Regions from separate parts of the Paenibacillus sp. OK076 genome, predicted to be linked through region 1. Evidence: predicted binding sites of a transcription regulator. Region 1 holds the regulator's gene; each other region holds the start of a gene.
What was found. Region 1 encodes CtsR, which represses protease genes until heat stress. Its sites were predicted from a motif close to ATGGTCAATAAAGGTCAAACA; they were not measured.
Positions count from the first base shown of each region.

Region 1 (3,286 bases):
TCGGAGATATGGATGGGAGACGTATGTTGAGTTTAAACGATATAAAGTGCCTACAGCTCATCTGCCTGCAAAAAAGGCAACCCCTGGAACAATTCGGCGTGGCGATCCGGGACTCAGCGTATTAAAGGAAGTATACAGTGCGTATGCTGAGCGCTATAACGGAACCTTAATCCGAGATGATGCGAGATGGGAGAATTCAGTTCTCACTAATGGAGCCAGCCAGAAGGCTGTATATTATGATGAAGCTGGTAAAGCACAAGGCTATGTTTTATATGAGGTTAAGGAAAGAAAGTTTACCATTAAAGAGATCATTTATCTGAATGAAGAGGCAAGACAAGGTTTGTGGACCTTTATTGCGAACCATGATTCCATGATTGAGGAAGTAACTTTACAGGCACCAGCCAGTGATATGCTTGCTTTTCAATTAGACAATCCGCGGATTCAGCAGGAAGTTATACCATTCTTCATGGCACGTATTGTGAGTGTAGAACAATTTATTTCACAGTATCCTTTTGCGAGCCCAGACTCACCAGTACAGATTAATCTCCAGGTAGAGGACGCACACGCACCATGGAATGAAGGGGTATGGCAGTTGAATGTGGCGATGAATGGCACAGCTTCGATATGGAAAACCTCTGATTCGGCTGCTAAAGATCAGACTGTTAAAGTAGATATTCAGGCGCTCACCGCCATGCTGATGGGGTATCGCAGGCCCTCAGAGATGGCTCAAATAGGTAGAATGGAAGGACCAAATGAAGCGATTAAGGCTTTGGAACAAGCGATTCCTGAACGGGAAACGTATTTACTTGATTTTTTCTGATCCTCATAGAGTAAAGAGTATTCTAGGATCAATTTCATAGATTTAACGTGTATAGCATTACGTTGCTAGTGTGAGACAAATGGACTTCTCCAGTTATTTTGGAGAGGTTTTTTTGTGTCAGCCGAATATTTCGTGTAAAATCGTAAAAAATGAATAGTGCTCCCTCTTGGCAAAACCACAAAATATGCTATAATGTATATAAAGTCAAAGAAAGTCAAAGTCAACTAAAGGTTAAATACTTACGTAGCTTTCTTTCTGCAATCCGGTGGTGGGAGCCATTTTAAAGGTAGTACACATCAGCGGATAAAGGCAATATTAAAGGACCTTCGAGCGTCCTTCGCTCTCCTGTTAAAGACCGTTGAAGATCAGTTTCGCTGTTTCCTTGATTGGTTAAATGGGTGGAGAAGGTGTACTCTGTAGGGGCGTGTGGGTCCTTATTGACTTAACGTTTCAGACAGTGGAGGATGAGTCGATGCGTAATATCTCTGATATTATCGAACAATATCTGAAGAGTATTTTGCATGAAAGTCCCGAAGGAATGGTCGAAATTCAACGTAATGATCTGGCTGACCAATTTTCATGTGTGCCTTCCCAGATCAATTATGTCATCAGCACCCGATTTACACTCGAAAAAGGTTACCTTGTAGAGAGTAAACGTGGAGGCGGCGGTTATGTTCGCATACAGCGAATCGAATTGCCAGCTCACTCGGCTCTGCATAACCATTTGCACCATAGTATTGGAGATGAGATCGGGCAGACAGCTGCCGAAGGTCTGATCTACCAACTGGAAGAAGCACGTTTCTTGAGCAAAAGGGAAGCCGGGTTGATGCGGGCAGCTGTATCGAGAGAGATTATATTGGTCAAACTTCCTTACCGGGATCAAATTCGTGCCAGAATGTTAAAGGCGATGTTAATATCTTTGCTCGGTAAATGAAAACTATCGGGATCAAGGGGGTACATCATTGTGCTGTGCCAAGAATGCAACAAACGACCGGCAACACTCCATTTCACGAAGATCGTGAACGGAGAGAAGACGGAATTCCATATTTGTGAGTCATGTGCTCGTGAAAAAGGGGAAATGATTCCCGGAACATCCAACGGATTTTCTATTCACAACTTATTGTCCGGGTTGCTTGATTTTGAACCCTCAGGCAAGAATGGCAATACGGGAGCAACACCTGCACAATCCCTTCGTTGTGAAGAATGCGGCATGACCTATTCACAGTTTAGCAAAATCGGCCGCTTTGGCTGTAGTTCTTGTTATAAATATTTTGACAGTCGTTTGGACCCGCTATTCAAACGGGTTCATGGCAGCACTTCCCACGTGGGGAAAGTGCCTGCACGAGCTGGTGGCCGCATCAAGGTCAAAAGACAGATTGCTGATCTGAAACGGGATCTTCAGGAGAGCATAACGCAAGAGGAGTTTGAAGAAGCTGCTCAAATTCGTGATCAGATCAGGGAACTTGAAAAAGAAATAGCTCAGGAGTAAAGTTTGTGATGAGTAGGAGGGATGCGTAATGCCTAATCTTCGTTTTACAGAGAAGGCGCTCAGCGACTGGATGCGTAGTGATGCGGCTGATTCCGAGATCGTCATTAGCAGCCGGGTCCGGATCGCACGCAACCTGCAGCATTATCCGTTTCCGATGCTGGCTTCCAATGAGCAATCGGAAGAAGTGCTGAATAAGCTGAGCGAAGTACTTCAATACGATGACGTTCATGCCTTTGGAGATTTTCATACTCTGGATCTGATTGATATCGATGACCTTGACAAACGGGTGCTGGTGGAGAAACATCTGATAAGTCCCAGTCTTGCGAACGAATCCAGAAATGGTGCTGTTATTCTCAGTGAGGATGAATCTGTCAGTATTATGATTAATGAAGAGGATCATCTTCGTATCCAGTGCCTCTATCCGGGGTTCCAGGTGAAAGAAGCCTGGGAGAAAGCTTCCGCCATAGATGATGCTTTTGAAGCGCATGTGGATTATGCTTTTGATGACCGCAGAGGATATTTAACCAGTTGCCCTACAAATGTAGGTACAGGTGTAAGAGCATCTGTCATGATGCATCTGCCCGCTCTGGTGATGACACAGCAGATCGGCCGCATTCTAACCGCAGTCTCCCAAGTCGGACTGACTGTACGGGGAATTTACGGTGAAGGCAGTGAGGCGATGGGTAACCTGTTCCAAATCTCGAACCAGATCACACTGGGGCAGACGGAACAAGAAGTCATTGATAACCTGCATAGTGTTGTGTTACAGATGATAGGGCATGAACGTACCGCGAGAGAACGGTTAATTACCGACTCCAGACTGCGAATTACCGACAGGGTTATGCGGTCATATGGCATTCTGTCCCATGCTGCAATTGTCGATTCGAAGGAAGCTGCACAGCGTTTGTCTGATGTTCGACTTGGTGTGGATCTCGGCTTGTTGGACGGCTTGTCCATAACCGTGATGAACGAGTTGA
Region 1 is NZ_FOCH01000010.1:680-3,965, forward strand. It holds gene eis (GNAT family N-acetyltransferase) at 1-820, shown strand, start outside; gene BMY78_RS31195 (CtsR family transcriptional regulator) at 1,293-1,754, shown strand; gene BMY78_RS31200 (protein-arginine kinase activator protein McsA) at 1,785-2,309, shown strand; gene BMY78_RS31205 (protein-arginine kinase McsB) at 2,338-3,286, shown strand, end outside.

Region 2 (3,286 bases), on a different contig from region 1:
CCGGCGTTTGATCATTTGCTCCAGACCATCGAAGGCACCGCCGCAAATGAAGAGTATGTTCGTAGTATCGATCTGGATGAATTCCTGATGTGGATGCTTACGACCACCTTGTGGTGGTACAGAAGCAACAGTTCCTTCCAGAATTTTCAGGAGCGCCTGTTGAACACCTTCACCCGATACATCACGTGTAATGGATGGGTTCTCGGATTTACGCGCTACTTTATCAATTTCATCGATATAAATAATGCCGCGCTCTGCTTTTTCCACATCATAATCAGCAGCTTGAATCAGCTTGAGCAGAATGTTCTCTACATCTTCGCCGACATAACCTGCTTCCGTCAATGAAGTTGCATCAGCAATAGCAAAAGGAACATTAAGGATTTTGGCCATCGTTTGCGCAAGCAACGTTTTACCAGAACCCGTAGGCCCTAACAGCAAAATGTTACTTTTTTGCAATTCAACGTCCTCAATCTTGCTTTGCGTGTTGATCCGTTTATAGTGATTGTAAACCGCTACAGACAAAGACTTCTTAGCCTGATCCTGTCCAATAACGTACTGGTCAAGAATATCGCGGATTTCTTTCGGTTTTGGAATATCTTTGAGGTCCAGTTCTTCGTCATGACCGAGCTCTTCCTCTACGATTTCAGTGCACAGTTCGATACATTCATCACAAATGTAAACGCCCGGTCCAGCGACCAGCTTGCGCACCTGTTCCTGAGATTTACCGCAAAAAGAGCATTTCAATTGCCCTTTCTCATCGTTAAATTTAAACATGAAACCACCCCTTTAGGAATTGATCGGTCTGCTGAGCACCTGGTCAATAATGCCGTACGTTTTGGCTTCTTCAGCACTCATGAAAAAGTCACGGTCTGTGTCCCGCTCGATTTTCTCAAGGGGTTGACCTGTACGATCGACGTATATTTGATTCAGTTTCTGACGTGTTTTAATAATCCATTCTGCGTGAATTTTGATATCCGCAGCCTGTCCTTGAACGCCGCCAAGCGGCTGATGAATCATCACTTCGCTGTTTGTCAGCGCATATCGTTTGCCAGGAGCACCGGCTGTCAGCAATAACGAGCCCATGCTTGCTGCCATACCTACGCAAATGGTCGATACATCCGGCTTGATATATTGCATCGTATCGTATATACCCATCCCTGCGGTGACAGAACCACCAGGTGAATTAATGTACAAGCTGATATCCTTCTCAGGATCGTCGGCTGCCAAAAACAAAAGCTGAGCTATGACAAGATTGGCTACATCGTCATCAATCGCACTGGTTAGAAAAATAATGCGATCCTTCAGCAAACGCGAATATATATCGTAAGAACGCTCGCCTCGATTGGTTTGTTCTACAACCATTGGCACCAGACTCATGAGACCAACCTCTTTTCTACATGTAATTAGACATAGGCTACCTGTAAAGCAAACCCAAATTCATTCTAACACGTTCCTGTGACAATGTCATTTTTCACAAGTGGTGTCAAGACGGGGTGAGTTTACTTTTTAGCCTGATCATATTTAACCATGTTTTCTATGTATGTGCAAATCGGAGCAATCCTATGCCGTTTCACCTTTTTTTTATTTGCAGGAGAACCATAGCACGTTGGATATGCATAACCAATACCGCAGCAATCCCCATCCATATTATTACTGAATCCTCTATAAAATGGATGCCATAATTTAAAAATAAGGCACGCAATGATTCACGTGCCTTATCGTTTATTCAGCTGTTCATTACATAACAGCTTGTCTTATTTTTCGTCAGCTTCTGCAGCAACTTCTTCAGCTGGAGCTTCAACAGCTTCAACGACTTTGCTGTTCTCAACGAGAACATCGATCGTTTTACGCAGTTTCACTTCATCACGAAGGCTGTCCAGGGAACCATTACCCTCGAGAATGCCACGAATCTCTTCAGCAGGACGCTTGTAAGACTCAGCCATTTTTTCGAGTTCTTGGTTAACTTCTTCGTCAGACACTTCGATGTTCTCCGCTTTACCAACTGCTTCAAGAACCAAGTTGTTACGAACACGTTTGGAAGCATCTTCCTGCATTTGTCCTCTCAGGTCAGCTTGTGTTTGACCAGAGAAGCTCAGGAACATTTCCAGGTTCATACCTTGGTTGCGCAGACGGTTGTCGAAATCACGCATCATGTTTTGTACTTCGCTCTCAACCATTGCAGAAGGAATGTCCACTTCAGCATTTTCAGCCACTTTTTCTACAACAGCATTTTCTTGAGCTGCTTTGGCTTCGTCTGCTTTACGGGATTCCAATTGTTTTTTCAGATCAGCTTTGTACTCTTCAAGCGTATCGAATTCACTAACATCTTTAGCAAATTCATCATCCAGCTCAGGAAGCTGTTTACGTTTGATTTCATGTACTTTCACTTTGAATACCGCTTGTTTGCCAGCCAGTTCAGCTGCATGGTAGCTCTCTGGGAAAGTCACTTCAACGTCTTTGAAGTCGCCTGTGGATAGACCCACAACCTGCTCTTCAAATCCTGGGATGAACGTGTTGGAACCAAGTTCCAGGGAATAACGTTCAGCTTGTCCGCCTTCGAACGGTACACCATCAACGGAACCGTCAAAGTCGATTACAGCAACGTCGCCGTTTTGTGCAGCACCTTCGTCGATAACAACGAGTTCTGCGTGACGTTGTTGAAGACGCTCGAGCTCTTCAGTCACTTCAACATCAGTTACTTCATGTTTGGCTACAGCAACTTCAACGCCTTTGTAGTCACCCAGTGTAACTTCAGGTTTAACGGTTACTTTCGCTTTGAACTTGAAAACTTGTCCTTTAGCGAATTGTTCGATATCTACATCAGGACGATCAACCGGGAAGATGTCCGTTTGGTCGATTGCTTCTGTGTAAGCTTCAGGAAGCAAAATGTCGATTGCTTCTTGATACAAGCTTTCCACACCAAAACGAGCTTCGAAAATTGGACGTGGAACTTTACCTTTACGGAATCCAGGTACGTTTGCTTGTTTAACTACTTTATTAAAAGCTTTGTCGAGTGCTGCAGTTACACGATCTGCACCCACTTCAACCTCAAGAACCCCAAGGTTCTTCTCTATCTTTTCCCAAGTTGCTTTCATTGTATACTTTCCCCTCCAAAATTCACATGTTCACGTAGGCAATCACGTACAAAATAACCATTTTAGTATAAACAAGATTAGATTCTTTTTCAAGGGGAATCCCTTGATACGGTTTGAGGAAAACGTTTCCGGCTCCTATTGACCGTCCAAACCGGCAGAAACAAACTGCTTCATCGATCGATATGCTTGCT
Region 2 is NZ_FOCH01000005.1:47,778-51,063, forward strand. It holds gene clpX (ATP-dependent protease ATP-binding subunit ClpX) at 1-774, opposite strand, end outside; gene clpP (ATP-dependent Clp endopeptidase proteolytic subunit ClpP) at 787-1,377, opposite strand; gene tig (trigger factor) at 1,755-3,095, opposite strand; gene BMY78_RS26975 (hypothetical protein) at 3,231-3,286, opposite strand, start outside.
Region 2: clpP (ATP-dependent Clp endopeptidase proteolytic subunit ClpP) is a predicted target of CtsR. The motif match lies at 1,567-1,587, and genes of this name have one in related genera.

Region 3 (3,286 bases), on a different contig from region 1:
ATAACAAAATGACGATCAGTCTGTTGGATGGTGATCCAATGCTGAGAATAAATGGGTATTACCCAGGGGTAGAAGCGAAGCTGATTAATGGCCGATTGTACATTCCGTTCTCTGCAATGAGAGATTATTTGGGTGTACAGGGCAACTGGGATGGTAAAGCCAAGACACTGTCGCTGAGCAAAGTGAAGCAAAATAACGTGGCAGTCAAAGCGGCAACAGTGAAAGTCAGCATCAAGAATGCTGAAGTCGATATTCAATATCCTCAGGTGAGCGGACTGGCGAACGATAAAGCGGAAGCGGCTATCAACAAGGTGTTGAAAGATGAAGTCGATGCTTTTGTAGCAGATTTCAAAAAACAAACCAAGGAATTTGGTGATGCAGCAGCGAACCGTCCATATGCATTTGAGAGTTCTTATGTCGTGACATACAACGAAAATGGTGTACTTGGGCTCATTACGCAAAGTTATCAGGACTATGCAGGCGCACATGGCATGACGTTCCGTACAGGTCACACCTTTGCTCTGGATTCCGGTAAGGAATTGAGTCTGGATGATGTGATCCAAAATAACAAAACCGTACGTGAGACAGTAAGCAAAAAAGTGGGAGATCAGCTTAAAGCCCGTGGTGGTTACCTTGAAGGCTATAAAGGTCTAAATAAAGATCAGGATTTCTATGTAACCCCAACTGGTGTAGTTGTATTCTTCCAGTTGTATGAGTACACAGCTTATGCGGAGGGTTTCCCAGAATTCCCGTTCACATACAAAGAGTTGCTTTCTAAAGGCACAGAGCCGTTCAGTGGCTTAACGGCCAACAAGTAAGAGTATCGGAAGTATTAGTCATTCCTTAAGTAATTCATTGGATATCTGGAACTCTAACGAACCTGTTGCATCTTATAAGGCTAGATATGAGGCTTGGGATATTGTAACGAATCGTAGAGAGGCTATGGAGTGAAGAAACGGGGAAATCGAAAGAAAACGGGAACATATAGCAACGATAACATTCCTGTGATTCGTTAGAATTCCATTTCGTTGAAATGATGGTCAATAGCGTGTGCTCAGTTCGTTAGATGTGATGTACGTTAATATTAGCTGTGTTCGTGTTGTTGTAGTGTCCGTCTTCACATAGGTTCTAGGGCCATTGTAATGCTATTAGATTTAAACGAATTATGCACTCTTAAATTATCTTCAAAAAAAAGGACGCCCTCGTCATATTGACGAGAGCGCCCTTTTTTCATATAGGCAACTCAACTGGGCGTTACCCTTTGAGTTGCCTATATGGTATATCCGTTTAATTGGCGATTCGCCTCGGCTTAGATGCCTTGGGAACCTACGTTTTCGATAACTTTATCGATGATACCGTAATCAGCAGCTTCAGCAGCGCTCATAAAGTAGTCACGATCTGTATCTTTCTCGATACGCTCCAGCGGTTGGCCTGAGCGCTCAGCGATGATGCGGTTCAAGGTATCACGCATTTTCAGGATGCGGCGGGCACGAATTTCGATGTCCGAAGCTTGACCTTGCGCACCACCAAGCGGTTGGTGAATCATGATTTCGCTGTTAGGCAATGCAAAACGTTTACCTTTGGCACCTGCGTTCAACAGGAATGCACCCATCGAAGCCGCCATACCTACACAGATGGTAGATACATCCGGTTTGATGAATTGCATAGTATCGTAAATCGCCATACCGGCTGTAATGGATCCGCCTGGGCTATTGATGTATAAGTGAATGTCTTTCTCCGGATCTTCCGCAGTAAGGAACAACATCTGTGCCATGATGGAATTCGCTACAACGTCATTTACATCACTGCCAAGGAAGATGATACGATCCTTCAGCAATCTGGAATAGATGTCATAGGCGCGCTCACCGCGGTTGCTCTGTTCAACGACCATTGGAATATAACTCACGTGAAAAACCTCCTCGGAAATGTAAATGTTAAATTGGTGTTTATATATAAACTGTTACCGTATTACCCACATCATAAACAATTTCAAACAAAAAGTCAAAGAAAGTCAAACTAAGTTTGAAAAAAAAGAAACCTATTCGGTTTCATTGGTTAAAAGGGTTATGAGCTACTAATTAAGAGTGGCGCGCCCGCCAAGAATCGAACTTGGATCTCAGGCTTCGGAGGCCTACGTCATATCCATTGGACCACGGGCGCACATTGATTATTGCTGCAAGCATAGCTGCATAAAGCTGTTTTGAAATAGAAGTTTCAAAGATGTGACAGCAATATTGATTATAGCTCATGAATAATTGAATTGCAAGCAGATGTTTACTGTTGTGGTTTGGATAAGCTTGAAAATGATCATGATGAAGATAAGTGGATAAAGAGCGCAAATAGGTAAATGCTAAAAGAGGTTTTGGATATGCCATATGAAAAACAACAGCAAGCAATATGTAGATGGAAAATTTACTTTGCTTCTATATATGGTATCGAACAGGTTGTTCTCGATCAGAGTAGGGTGACATTGTGAAAATAGGCGCGTACAAACGCCTGAAACGTGTCGAAATAAGGCTTTGAAACACTTGCATGTCGCGTCAGTTTTAGGTAGAATAGACGTGGGACTTAAAAAGTTAACCCGGGACGTTTTAGGGCCATGAAAGAAAGCTTGGAACGAGAAGCTTGCGGGAGTGGAAAGCATGCGAACGATTTTAGAAGTACAAAAGCAGCTTCTGCCTGATCTCATGGATGTCTTGAAGAAGAGGTACACGATTCTGCGCCAGATCATGTTATCGGATGTGATCGGACGAAGAACGTTAGCTAATTCCATGCAGATGACCGAGCGGGTTCTGAGGGCTGAGACCGATTTGTTAAAGGCTCAGGGACTTATTGAAATTGACAGTGCAGGGATGAAGATCAGTGAGGCAGGGCATGAATTGCTGCAGCAGTTGGAACCCGTCGCCAAAGAGCTGTTTGGATTATCCGAACTGGAAGAACGCATCAAGCAAGCCTACGGTCTGCAAAAGGTAGTTGTGGTTCCCGGCGATTCGGACATTTCTCCATTTGCCAAACGGGAGCTGGGCAGAGCCGGAGCGAAGGCTCTGGGTAATATCATGAGTGATAACGATGTTGTCGCCGTAACTGGCGGTTCAACAACGGCTGAAGTCGCAGAGCAACTCACTCCGCCAACATCGCTGAAAGGTGTCTGGTTCGTACCGGCACGCGGTGGGCTGGGAGAAAGCCTCGAAATTCAGGCCAATACGATAGCATCCACGATGGCAAAACGGGTAGGAGCCCAATACAAACTCCTGCATGTACCGGATTTGCTGAGTGATCATGCCTA
Region 3 is NZ_FOCH01000008.1:35,984-39,269, forward strand. It holds gene BMY78_RS30345 (PdaC/SigV domain-containing protein) at 1-818, shown strand, start outside; gene clpP (ATP-dependent Clp endopeptidase proteolytic subunit ClpP) at 1,310-1,906, opposite strand; tRNA gene BMY78_RS30355 (tRNA-Arg) at 2,086-2,160, opposite strand; gene BMY78_RS30360 (sugar-binding transcriptional regulator) at 2,643-3,286, shown strand, end outside.
Region 3: clpP (ATP-dependent Clp endopeptidase proteolytic subunit ClpP) is a predicted target of CtsR. The motif match lies at 1,998-2,018, and genes of this name have one in related genera.